Regions from separate parts of the Paenibacillus sp. GCM10012306 genome, predicted to be linked through region 2. Evidence: predicted binding sites of a transcription regulator. Region 2 holds the regulator's gene; each other region holds the start of a gene.
The links. The regulator Rex, encoded in region 2, represses fermentation and respiration genes when NADH is low (regulators of the CRP and FNR family bind a similar motif). The targets are predictions, from matches to a motif close to TTGTGAAATATTTCACAA.

Region 1: the regulator Rex is predicted to act here: its motif matches at 2,134-2,151, upstream of qoxA (cytochrome aa3 quinol oxidase subunit II).
Region 3: the regulator Rex is predicted to act here: its motif matches at 1,752-1,769, upstream of adhE (bifunctional acetaldehyde-CoA/alcohol dehydrogenase).
Region 4: the regulator Rex is predicted to act here: its motif matches at 1,301-1,318, upstream of ACFORK_RS11145 (cytochrome ubiquinol oxidase subunit I).

The regions. Positions count from the first base shown of each region.
Region 1 covers NZ_JBHRYW010000017.1:17,596-20,773, reverse strand. The annotation lists gene qoxB (cytochrome aa3 quinol oxidase subunit I) at 1-841, opposite strand, end outside; gene qoxA (cytochrome aa3 quinol oxidase subunit II) at 883-1,899, opposite strand; gene ACFORK_RS26240 (polysaccharide deacetylase family protein) at 2,388-3,178, shown strand, end outside.
Region 2 covers NZ_JBHRYW010000002.1:82,254-85,431, reverse strand. The annotation lists gene ACFORK_RS04145 (cell wall elongation regulator TseB-like domain-containing protein) at 1-261, opposite strand, end outside; gene ACFORK_RS04140 (amidohydrolase) at 311-1,612, opposite strand; gene ACFORK_RS04135 (redox-sensing transcriptional repressor Rex) at 1,599-2,252, opposite strand; gene dinG (ATP-dependent DNA helicase DinG) at 2,491-3,178, opposite strand, start outside.
Region 3 covers NZ_JBHRYW010000001.1:683,704-686,881, reverse strand. The annotation lists gene adhE (bifunctional acetaldehyde-CoA/alcohol dehydrogenase) at 1-1,676, opposite strand, end outside; gene ACFORK_RS03015 (ABC transporter substrate-binding protein) at 2,112-3,178, opposite strand, start outside.
Region 4 covers NZ_JBHRYW010000004.1:54,039-57,216, forward strand. The annotation lists gene ACFORK_RS11130 (S1C family serine protease) at 1-298, shown strand, start outside; gene ACFORK_RS11135 (cold-shock protein) at 589-789, shown strand; gene ACFORK_RS11140 (cold-shock protein) at 977-1,207, shown strand; gene ACFORK_RS11145 (cytochrome ubiquinol oxidase subunit I) at 1,432-2,835, shown strand; gene cydB (cytochrome d ubiquinol oxidase subunit II) at 2,822-3,178, shown strand, end outside.

The DNA of each region.
Region 1 (3,178 bases), on a different contig from region 2:
CCTCAGGGTGTCCCCATACCCAGAAGAGGTTGGCCCATAGCATATCCATACCGCCGTTGGCCATCGTAAAGAATTGAGAGCCGAACAACCGGTCGAACATCATCAGCGCCAGTGCTACCGTAAGCACCGGGAAGGCGAATACGATGATAACGTTGGTGATCAGAACAGACCAGGTGAACATTGGCATACGCATCAACTTCATGCCTGGGGCACGCATCTTCAGGATAGTCACGATGAAGTTGACCCCTGTTAGCATTGTACCGATACCAGAAATCTGCAGTGCGAGCGAGTAGTAGTTGTTACCTACCGTTGGGCTGAACTCAATGCTAGCGAGTGGGAAGTATGCGGACCAGCCGGCATCCGGTGATCCCCCGATAACAAAGGAGATATTCAGCAGCATCGCTCCAAAGAAGAAGAGCCAGAAGCTGACAGCGTTCAGACGCGGGAATGCCACGTCTCTTGCGCCGATTTGCAGCGGTACGATAACGTTCATCAGACCGATGATAAACGGCATGGCCATGAAGAGAATCATGATCAGTCCGTGTGTGGTAAAGACCTCGTTATAGTGCTGTGCGTCGAGAAATTTCATATCTGGCGCTGCGGTCTGCAGACGCATCATAATCGCGTCGATACCGCCGCGGAATAGCATCAGCAGGGCAGCCAGGATATACATGACCCCGATGCGCTTATGGTCAACTGTAGTCAACCATTCACGCCACAGGTAGCCCCACTTTTTGAAAACGGTTAGTCCAATGATAATCGCTAGCGTGGCCAGCGCAATACTGACCATTGCTCCGTAGATTAGGACCCCACCGTGAACCTTAAACTTTTCCAAATCCATTAGGGATGACTCCTTTCAGGTATTCACACTGGCAATAAAGCCTAGTGGTGTCCTTCGTGTTTACTCTCGGCTTCCGAAGAGGTTGGCACTGGCTGAACCTCCGTATCAGGTTTGCCGTCAAATATGGTCTCACTAGAAGGCGCTGGAGATGGATGAACTTTCTTGTTCTCCTTATGCTCCATATTGCCGTTATCCATATCCATTTCCATGCCGTCATGGCTCATATGATCACCATGATTGCCTGGCGGCGGACTGAAGTCTAAGTGGGTGGAAGAGTAGGTTTTGCGTCCAACAAATTCGGTCTTCAGCAAATCCTTGAATTCATCCTCTTTCAGCGGCTGTGCGGTTTCTTTAACATCTTTTACCCAGCCATCATATTCTTTCTCTGTCATAGCCAGAGCTTCGAATTCCATGTGGGCAAAACCTTTACCGTTAAAGTTCGAGTTCTTTCCGATAAAAGAGCCAGCCGTATCAGCTACTAGATTAAGCTGGGTTAACATGTCGTTCATCGCATATTTCTGTCCCGCAAGCTGTGGAATCCAGAAACTTGAGATCGAAGTGAACGAATACAGGCGGAATTCAACCGGACGGTGTACAGGAATATTCACGTAATTCACCGTTTCGATACCTTCTTCAGGATAGCTGAAATGCCATTTCCAGTTGGAAGAGGAAGCATAGATGACCAGCGGCTTAATATTTTTATAGTCCTTAGGGACATTTTCTACAGCGCTGGTGGATTTTACTGTGATTACAGAGAGGATAGTGACGATGACGATTGGAATGGCGATCCAAACCGCCTCCAGCCATTTGTTGCCCTCTTCATGCGGTGGAACGTACCCCTCGTTGCTCTTCTTTGCGCGGTACTTCACAAGGACAAAGACGTATAAAATGTAGACAACAGCCAGAACACCGAGCATCACCAGTATGGAGAGGATGATCGTGTCTGATAGCGTTCTCGCAGCCGGACCTTTCGGGTTCAATACAGTTAGCGAACTGCAACCCGGCAGGAGGAGAATCAGGCTGAGGAACAAAGCGTATAACGGCCCTTTTTTGTTCATGTTGAACTCCTTCCTTCAATAATTCTTATCATTAGCCGAAATCATTAACCTCTATATATAGTAAGAAGTCCGAGGGTAGATTGCAAAAGACATATTTTATCATTTTTCCTATTTAAGTCCTCAAATATGGCGATATCGTTAAATATTTGTGTTAGATTTGTTACAATGTTTCTAAGGTGTGATATAGATCACTGTAGTGACGCTACTTTAGGGAGATTTTTAATTGTTCGAAATTTGTTCAATAATTCACTAATGTTACTAATTTCGCCACAATTATTTTGCTCCAAATATGCGGTTTTTAACCGCTTTTTTATTGCTGTGACAGGATTCGACGAAAGTTGCGTTATTTTTTATGAAAATATAATGAATCCGATATAGTGTCTAATTGGTAACAATTTTTTATGCGGTTGGTTACAATCTCTCAAATTTCATTCTATGTATCTATGGTACAGTAATAGAAAATATACATAGATAGGGAGATCCTGCCGGTGTCTACTAAAAAGTTGTTGCTATTATTTATTGCATTTTTCGTAAGTTTGGGATGGGTTCGTGAAGGTGAGGCCGCTGGCATGCAATCCCTGAAGCTAGGGGTTAATGATAAACTGACCGGAATCGAGGCTGTATCAGTAAAAGATTCTTATTATGTTCCGCTGCGCGATTTGGCGCAGGAATTGGGCTGGACGCTGAACGGACTATCAGATGGAATCAGTGTGGTTGCCAGTGGCTCTTCGCTCAAGCTGCTGAATAACCATACTACAGCTACTCTGAACAATGGAAGCAAGGTCGCAATGGATACCTTCGAGCGTGCTGGTAAGCTCATGGTTCCAGTACGGATTTCAGCACTGCTAGGTTATACTATTTCCTATGTGCCGGAGCAATATTTACTGAGAGTACAGAACAGTACAGCCAAACTGAGTGATACGGCATTTATTAATCAGTATAAGAAGGAACTGCAGCCGAAGACAGGGACTGGTGCACAGACCCCAACAGCTACACCTGACCATTCAGGAAAGCCGGGAACAACAGTATATATGACCTTTGACGATGGACCATCGGCTACCACTACTCAGTTGCTTGATATCCTGGCCAAATATAAGGTAAAGGCCACATTCTTCATGCTGGGTCCCAAAATGAACACCTATCCTGCACAGGTTAAGCGTACTGCGAAGGAAAGCCATGGCCTTGGTCTGCATGGAATGACGCACGTAAAGGAGAAGTTCTACGCTTCCCCGGCAGCTGCTCTTGGTGAGATGAACAATGACAATGCTATCCTGAAGAA
Region 2 (3,178 bases):
TGTAAAGCGGACCCACACCATCAGTTCGGTACCCGCCTCATTTTTCCCTGTTAGCACCCAATACAACGAGTTTTCGTCCCAGACCGATTTCTGGGCCTTCTCTACTTGAGTTAAGCCTGCTCGACTTAGGGCAACCTCCTTGGCTGCATCCCGTTCTTTCCATTGGTCCTTCATGATAAAAGCATAGAACTGGCTTAGGCCAAGCAGCAGGAGCAGAAACAGTGCCACTCCTAGCAGGATCCATTTTTTCCTCTTTTTCAAGTTACAGCTTCCTTTCTACATGTTCCACGGCGGTTCTGCCGATCCTTGCCTACCGATTCAACAGGCCTACAAAAGCTTCCTGCGCCTTACGACGAATAGCTTCTTCATCCAGCGTCAGGCATTCTCCGTTCTTTACAATCTGCTGTCCGTTCACCCAGACATGGAGCACGTCTTTGGCACTGGCTGAGTATACCGCATGTGAAATCAGGTCCGTATGCGGCAGCAAATGCGGCTGATCGATATCAATGGCAATGAAGTCTGCTTTCATGCCTGGGGCAAGCTTGCCCACGCTATTCAGGAAGAGTGATTTCGCACCGTACTCCGTTGCCATCCGCAGGGCCTCTGCAGCCGGAACAGCTGTTGGGTCTCCGCTGAAGCCCTTATGAATGAGCGCTGCCAAACGCATCTCTTCGAACAAATCCAGATTATTGTTGCTGGCTGCACTGTCCGTACCCAGTGATACAGTAACGCCTGCATTCAGCAGATCGATAACCCGGGCAATGCCGCTGGCCAGCTTCAGGTTGCTCCCAGGGTTGTGGGAGACGCCGACATGGTGACGGGCCAGAATACCGATCTCCTCGTCATTCAAATGCACGCCATGCGCGACCAGAGACGGTCGTGTGAACATTCCCAGCTGTTCCAAGTGTGCAACAGGGCGCAGTCCATAATCCTCAACATTCTGCTCCACTTCCCGCTTCGTCTCCGACATATGCGTATGCAGCGGTAGATCCAGGTCATGGGCAGCCTGCACGAACTTGACTATAAATTCCGGCGGACACGTATACGGGGAATGCGGCGACAGCATCGTTGTAATTCTGCCGTCTGCCTTGCCATTCCAATCACGGGCGAACTGGACAGCATCAGCCAGCTTCGCATCCTGTACCTCTGGCGGACATAAGCCGATAACCCCTCGTGTCAGCACCCCGCGCATGCCGGACTGCTGCGTGATCTCAGCCACCCGATCCATTTTGTCATACATGTCAAGAAAGGTCGTCGTGCCACCCTTCATCATTTCCAAGATAGCCAGCGAGCTTCCCCAGTAGATATCGTCCGGGGTAAACTTGCCCTCCATCGGCCACATTTTCTCCTGCAGCCAGACCTGAAGAGTTCGGTCATCGCCATAGCCGCGCAGCAGCGACATCGCCGCATGGCCATGGGTATTCACCAGACCAGGCATGAACAGCAAGCGGTTACCATCGATCACCTGCACCTCTTCTTCAAGACACGGCTCTTCTTCACCTATGTATGTGATGAGATCATCCTCTATGATCATATAGCCGTTCAACACAGAAAGAGGAGCCCCAGGCACAAGAAATCTCCCGTTACGGATCAGAATCTTACTGCTGCTCATGCCCAAGCTCTTCCTTTCCATCCTGCAAATAATAAGCAAGGCTTTGCAAATCCGTTGTAAAGTCCGCTGCATGGACTCGGATCTGGGATGGTGTTTTCAGAATCACAGGTGCAAAGTTCAAAATCGCTTCAATCCCGGATTCCACCAGAATATCTGCTACATTCTGCGCTTCGGTATCCGGTACGGTAATAATGCCGATACGGATGCCCTGCTCACGAATAGTGCTGCCCAGTTCCTTCATCGGCTGTACCGTGAGCGAGTTGATTTTCTGCCCTACCTTGGGCTCATACGAATCAAAAATGGCGGTTATTTTCATCGTGTCCTTCAAGTAAGCATTGTAGTTGGACAAAGCATGTCCAAGATTACCGGCGCCTACCAAAGCCACGTTAATTTGCTGATCCAGTTTCAGGATATGACGGATCTTCTCAATGAGATAAGACACATCATAACCGATGCCTTTACGGCCGAAGTCGCCAAAATAAGCCAGATCCTTGCGGATCTGGGCCGGGTTAAGATCTAGCTTCTGACCAAGTTCTTGAGAAGAAACTGTCGAGATTTCACGTTTTTGGAGATCGTTGAGGAACCGCAGGTATACTGGAAGTCTGCGTACCACCGCCTCCGAGATTTTATCCGATTTCATGTTTTCTCCTCCTAGATTAAGTTAAATTAAAATTCAAACAAAAGATGAGGCGCTATGAAGTTAGGGCTTTAGGGCGCAAGTCCATTCATCCCTTATACCATCCTTCTTGAACCAATGGAAAATAACCTGGTCTCCCCAACGAACAGCATTTTCTCGCCCTATATTTTCCGAATGATGGTAAATATAGATTAATCCGATTGTTGAAAAATAACGCATTATAGACTGAATGAAAGAGGCATTAAATGCCTCCTTCCTCCAGCCATTCTGCAATTCGGGGAACCATCTGCTCAGTCTTCATATGCTCCATCTTGGGACCAGGCAGCGAATACAGAAAATATTTACCGTAATAGGACTCAATAACCCTGGTATCATAAACAATAACGATTCCCCGGTCTTGTGCCGTCCGAACGAGACGACCGAAGCCCTGCTTGAAGCGGATGACCGCCTGCGGCACGGAGAGCTTCATGAACGGGTTCTTCTTCTGCGCTTGAAGCAGTTCAGCCTTGGCCTCCGCCAGCGGATGATTCGGCGGCTGAAACGGCAGCCTGACGATGGCCAGGCAAGTTAACGCATCGCCGGGAATGTCTACGCCTTCCCAGAAGCTGCTTGTACCAAGCAGCACTGCAGCGCTGCTGTCCTGAAATCGACGGATCAGCTTGCTGCGGCTTCCGCCCTCCACTCCCTGCCCCAGTACGCTGATATCCTGTGAAGCCAGAGCTTCCTTCAGGGGATCATAGACCTGGCGCAGCATGCGGTAAGAGGTGAACAGCACCAGCATTCGTCCGCGTGTGGTCACCGCTGCCTCCGCGAGAGATTGCACCAGCGTGTCCACAAAGCGTGCATCGCCTATGCTGCCCTTAACGCTCGGGAAGTCGCGCGGAATGACCAGCAGGGCCTGTTCACGGTACTTGAACGGCGAGGGCAGC
Region 3 (3,178 bases), on a different contig from region 2:
GCGTCCATAGGGGAACCGCCGCCGAGAGCAATGATGCAGTCCGGTTGGAATCTGTTCATCATAGCCGTACCTTTTTCCACTGTAGTGGTCGAAGGATCTGGTTCTACTTCCGAGAACACTTCGATAGCTACTGGTGTTTGACGTTGACGCAGATAGTGCTCAACTCTTTCCACGTAACCCAGTTTCACCATCATAGGGTCTGTGATAATCGCAACGCGTGTAATATCAGGCATTTTGGCAAGGTATTGTGTTGCACCTTTTTCGAAATAGATCTTGTCGGGTACTTTAAACCATTGCATATTCACGGTACGACGATTCACCCTTTTCACGTTGATCAGATTGATGGCAGTCACGTTTTGCGATACCGAGTTGCGTCCGTAAGATCCACAGCCCAGTGTCAGCGAAGGGATATTAGTGTTGTAAATATCGCCGATGGCACCGTGTGTCGATGGCGAGTTCACCAGAATACGTCCGGTTTGCAGACGGTTCGAGAACTTCATGATCACTTCTTCATTGTTCGAGTGGATAGCCGAGCTGTGGCCCATGCCTCCGAACTCAACGATCTCGGCAGCACGTTCGATACCTTGATCAGCATTCTTAACTTTATAGCAAGCCAGTACCGGACTCAGCTTCTCTGCAGACAATGGGAATTTTGTTCCTACGCCTTCAAGTTCAGCTACCAGGATTTTGGTGCCTGCTGGCACTTGAATACCGCACATTTCCGCGATCTTCGTTGCAGATTGACCAACAATTGCCGGGTTCACTGCACATTTTTCAACGTTCATTGCACCGGAAGTCAGCTTAGCAGCTTCTTCTTTGTTAACGAAGTAACATCCGTTCGCAATCATTTTCTTCTTCACTTGGTCAAAAATAGCTTCTTCAATAATAACCGCTTGTTCGGATGCACAGATCATACCGTTATCGAATGTTTTCGAAAGGATTATGTCAGTTACCGCTTGGTCGATGTTAGCACTCTTCTCGATAAAGGCAGGTACGTTACCAGGACCTACGCCCAGAGCCGGTTTACCACAGCTATAAGCCGCTTTAACCATGGCCGATCCGCCTGTTGCCAGAATCAGTGCAACGTCAGGGTTATTCATCAATGCGTTTGTTTTGTCCATCGTTGGCATTTCGATCCATTGGATACAGTTCTCAGGTGCGCCAGCTTTTACTGCTGCGTCATGTAGAATTTTGGCGGATGCTGCACTACACTCTTGCGCAGATGGATGAAAACCAAATATAATAGGGTTACGTGTCTTAGCGGCGATCAGAGCTTTAAACATCGTGGTGGATGTTGGATTGGTTACCGGTGTGATACCCATAACGATCCCGACCGGTTCGGCGATCTTTTGGAAACTTTCGTAGGAGTTGTCTTCGATGACCCCTACGGTCTTATCATATTTAATTCCGTGCCAGATATATTCTGTTGCGAAAATGTTCTTCGTGATTTTGTCTTCGTAGACGCCTCGACCTGTTTCTTCAACGGCCAGTTTCGCCAGATACATGTGCTTGTCGAGTCCTGCCAACGCCATTGCATGAACGATTGTGTTGACCTGCTCTTGATCCAGCTTCATGTACGCTTCTTGAGCCTTCTTGGCTTTATCTACCAGAGTCTGAATATATTCCTCAGCTGTTGGTTGCTTCACTTGGGCGGGCACTTCATTTTTAACTGCCATGTCCCTCGTCCTCCTGTCAATTTTTGAGTTGTTTTTCTCTACATGTTCATATTATCACATACTTTTCGTCTTGTATAGTGAAATCTTTCACAAAGTATAAAGTTTTTTTGACGTGTTTCAAAGCGCTTTCATTCAATCATATTTAGGATTTATAACCATATTTTATTTAAAAAATGGTTTAATTCACCTGATTTCACCCTTTCCATCCAACTTCCCCCTTATTTATGTGGAACTAAAAAGACATCCTGCTCTCCATTCAACACTCTACGAATCACAAAAGGTTCACAACTCACTTTCCTCTCTATCTCCTCCGGAACCACTCTTTTCAAATTCATTCATTGCCAGCAAAAAAGGGATGTTCCTCACCATCTACATGGCTTTTGGAACATCCCTTTGTTCGTGCTATTCAGTTACAGTGATTACACTGACATCTGATTATTGTACTTTGATTCCATCGAAGAATTTCTCTTGGACTGTTTTAGCAGCAGCATCAAGCTGAGCTTTGGAATCTGTTCCTTTTTTGGAGAACAGCTCTTGAATGACATTGGACATAGTTGCATAGTAGTCCTGAGTATTGTACTGAGCTTCTGGCTTACCATCCAGCAGGTTCATGATTTCTGGATTGTATTGATAAACGTTAGTGTACTTGTCATAGACAGCTTTAGTCTTCTTACCGAATTCGGAATCAGCGGAGAAGTAGTCAAGGAGCGGCGGAATGAAGAATTTACCGTCAGCCTGACGTTGCTTGATTACCGCATCAAGTGCATCCAGACCCTTGTCAGAGAAGTAATCGAATGTGATGTAACGGAACGCCATTTCTTGCTCGTCTTTCGTTGCATTCGGGTTGATTACAAGATAATCGCCACCCAGTACGCCTGTGTGCTTGCCGCCTTTTTCAGCAGCAGGCATTGGGTACGTCAATACTTCTTCAGGTTTCAGACCACCTTGGTTCAGAGCTTGCTCGATAACGCCGTCAGAACCAGCCATAACCATTGCAGTACGGCTTTGTTGGAATGCGCCTACAGCATCGCCCCAGCCAAGTGCCCAGTCTTGAGGAATAGCATTAGCTTCCCATCTAAGCTTCTTATAGAAGTCCAGTGCTTTCACACCAGCGTCGGAGTTGAATGTAGCCACAACCTTGCCGCCGTCAATATTTTGGATTTCTCCACCTGCTTCGAACAGGAAGTTGGTCCAGTTCCAGCCTGCTTCATTACCTTTACCCATTGGAGCAATACCGGAGATACCTTTTTTAGTATCCGCTACGCCCTTGGCAGTGTTCAGCATATCGTCCCAAGTCCAGTCAAGTGGAGGAACAGCCACGCCTTTGTCATCAAGCAGCTTTCTGTTGATCATTGTAGTGGTAACATAACCTTTTTGTGTTACGCCATACACTTTGCCATCAATGATGAACTGATTCTGCAGGACAGGGTTAATTTCATCTTTGTGTTCATATTTGTTCCAAAGATCTGAGATATCGGCTACCCAGCCCTTTTCAACCAGGA
Region 4 (3,178 bases), on a different contig from region 2:
GGATCTGAACAATCCATATGTCCCGCTGGCTGAAGATCAACGCAAGGAACTGAACCTGCCTGCGGCGGTTAAAGATGGTGTAGTTGTACTCGATGCTGTTGGACCGGCAAAGGTTGCGGGCCTCCAGTTCAATGACGTTATCACAAAATTTGACGGAGAGCCGATTACTTCTACCCTTTCACTGCGGAAGTATTTGTATAATCACACCAAGATCGGTGACGAATTGCAGATCACTTTTTACAGAAATGGGGTTCTGAAGCAGGTCTCGGTAAAACTTTTGGAGAAACCTGAGGAATAAAACCTTCAGAAATGGTATATAATGATACAGCAGTCATGACCAGACAGGCTGACAGCCCTTACATTGGGAAGTCAGCCTTTTGTGGGAAAAAACGGAGATATTCGGATGGGTCAGCTTGCCTTTACTCCGCAGGTGTGGTACTATGAAAACAATCATACATTTGATACCTAATTCTCGCGTTGAAAAGGGCTGTCAATTTAAGTAATATACAACCTTTTTCAATGTGTGAATTTTTTCTTTGTTTGAAGATAAAAAGAACATATTAATTTAAATTTGTGGAGGTTACACACATGCAAACAGGTACAGTTAAATGGTTCAACGCTGAAAAAGGATTCGGATTTATCGAAGTTGAAGGCGGTAGCGACGTATTCGTACACTTCAGTGCGATCACTGGCGAAGGCTTCAAAACTTTGGACGAAGGCCAACGCGTTGAATTCAACGTTGTTCAAGGCAACCGTGGTCCACAAGCCGAAAACGTTGTAAAACTGTAATAATAGAAGATACCGTCCCCGCTTGTTGAAAGTTGGGACGGTCTTTTTTTAACAGAATTCAACACCTATGTAAAGGCTCCGTATTGGGGCTTTTCTTATTATTATAGAGGTGTAAGCATAAATCTTAACATTTTGGGGTATCATGTATCGTTAATCCACTTGTGGCATAAAGGAAGGAGGAACGGCAATGAACTACCGGAAGAAACCCGTGGAGGAAATCCCGGAAGAGAATACCGCGATTTGGGCCTGTACGAACGAGGGGTGCAATGGATGGATGAGGGACAATTTTGCTTTTGACACTGTACCTTCTTGTCGTCTCTGCAACGCTCCGATGGTCCGCAGTATGAAGATGCTGCCGCTGCTGCTCAATTCCAACGGTGATCTAAAGTCGCTGAAGAAAGGTATTTCCATTACGTGACGGGCGCCTTTATGAGCCAAGCCTAGTATAGAATAACGCACAAACTCCAAGACGGTTAAACCGTCTTATTTTTTTTGCTTTCTTGTCACTACTTTGTGATATTTGTCACAAAATTTATATTTTTATAGCTAAATTAGAGCGTATAATGTGATTTACATCACACGTTACCCTTAAAATTTTTGACAAAATAGACGTATTGATAAGGGAAAGGGAAGGGGAGAAATATGGATACAATCATGCTGTCACGTATTCAATTTGCGTCGACGACAATTTTTCACTATTTCTTTGTGCCAGTGTCTATTGGGCTAGCGCTTTTGATTGCGATCATGGAGACTATGTATGTAAGAAAAGGCGATGAAGAGTACAAGAGAATGGCGCAATTCTGGGGAAAGCTGTTCCTCATAAATTTTGCGGTCGGGGTAGTTACAGGTATTCTGCAGGAGTTCCAGTTCGGGATGAACTGGTCAGATTATTCACGATTCGTCGGTGACGTGTTCGGTGCACCACTGGCCGTGGAAGCTCTTCTGGCCTTTTTTCTGGAGTCTACATTTATCGGGCTGTGGATCTTCGGTTGGGACAAAGTCTCTAAGAAGGTGCATCTGCTCTCCATCTGGATGGTTGCGCTCGGTACGATGCTGTCAGCCTTCTGGATCTTAGCGGCGAACTCTTTCATGCAGCATCCGGTGGGCTTCGAGATCAACAATGGGCGTGCAGAAATGAATGACATCTTCGCTCTCATTACGAACGGACAATTGCTGGTGGAGTTCCCACATACGGTGCTGGCGGCCTACGCTACAGGCGCGTTCCTTGTAACGGGTATCAGTGCCTACAAGCTGCTGAAGAAACAGGAAGTATCTTTCTTTAAGAAATCTTTCCAAATTGCGGCGATTGTCGGCATTATCTCTTCTGTGGGTGTAGCAGTGGCAGGACATGCCCAGGCACAATACCTGGTAGAGACTCAGCCGATGAAGATGGCGGCTTCTGAAGGACTATGGGGTGATAGCGGCGATCCTGCACCTTGGACGGTGTGGGCGAGTATTGACCCTACGAACAAGACCAACAGTGGTGAATTCAAAATCCCATACTTGCTTAGCTTCCTGTCTTACAGTAAGTTCTCCGGTGAAGTTAAAGGGATGAACCAATTGCAGGCAGAATATGAACAGCAGTATGGACCTGGGGATTATATCCCTCCGGTACGGACTACCTTCTGGAGCTTCCGGATCATGGTCGCTGCGGGTACGCTAATGATGGTGCTTGGTCTGTATGCAATGTACTTGATTTGGCGTAAAAAGATGGATCGTCCGAACACCTGGTTCATGCGCTTCATGTTATGGGGACTATTGCTTCCACCAATCGCTAATACAGCGGGCTGGATCATGACCGAATTTGGTCGTCAGCCGTGGACCGTATTTGGCTTGATGCAGACCAAAGACAGTGTGTCGCCTAATATTACTAGCGGACAGGTACTGTTCTCAGTGATTTCTTTTACAACAATCTATTTAATTCTGGGTCTGGTACTGGTCGGCTTGTTCATCAAAGTTATCAAAAAAGGTCCTTATGCGATGGATAACGATCACGGCGATTCGCATGATCCATATAACAAGGAGGGATCCCATGCTTTCTCTTAATGAATTGTGGTTTGTATTGATTGCGGTTCTGTTCATCGGGTTCTTCTTCCTGGAGGGTTTTGACTTTGGCGTAGGAATGGAAACACAGTTCCTGGCCAAGAATGATACGGAACGCCGGGTGCTGATCAACTCGATCGGGCCATTCTGGGATGCCAATGAAGTATGGTTGTTGACTGGTGCGGGCGCGATGTTCGCGGCCTTTCCGAACTGGTATGCGACGCTGTTCAGTGGATTCTATATTCCCTTTGTGTTCGCGCTGTTGGCGCTGATCGCTCGGGGTGTAGCATTTGAATTCAGGGGCAAGCGCGATTCCCTGGCCTGGAAAAAAACTTGGGATGTCTGC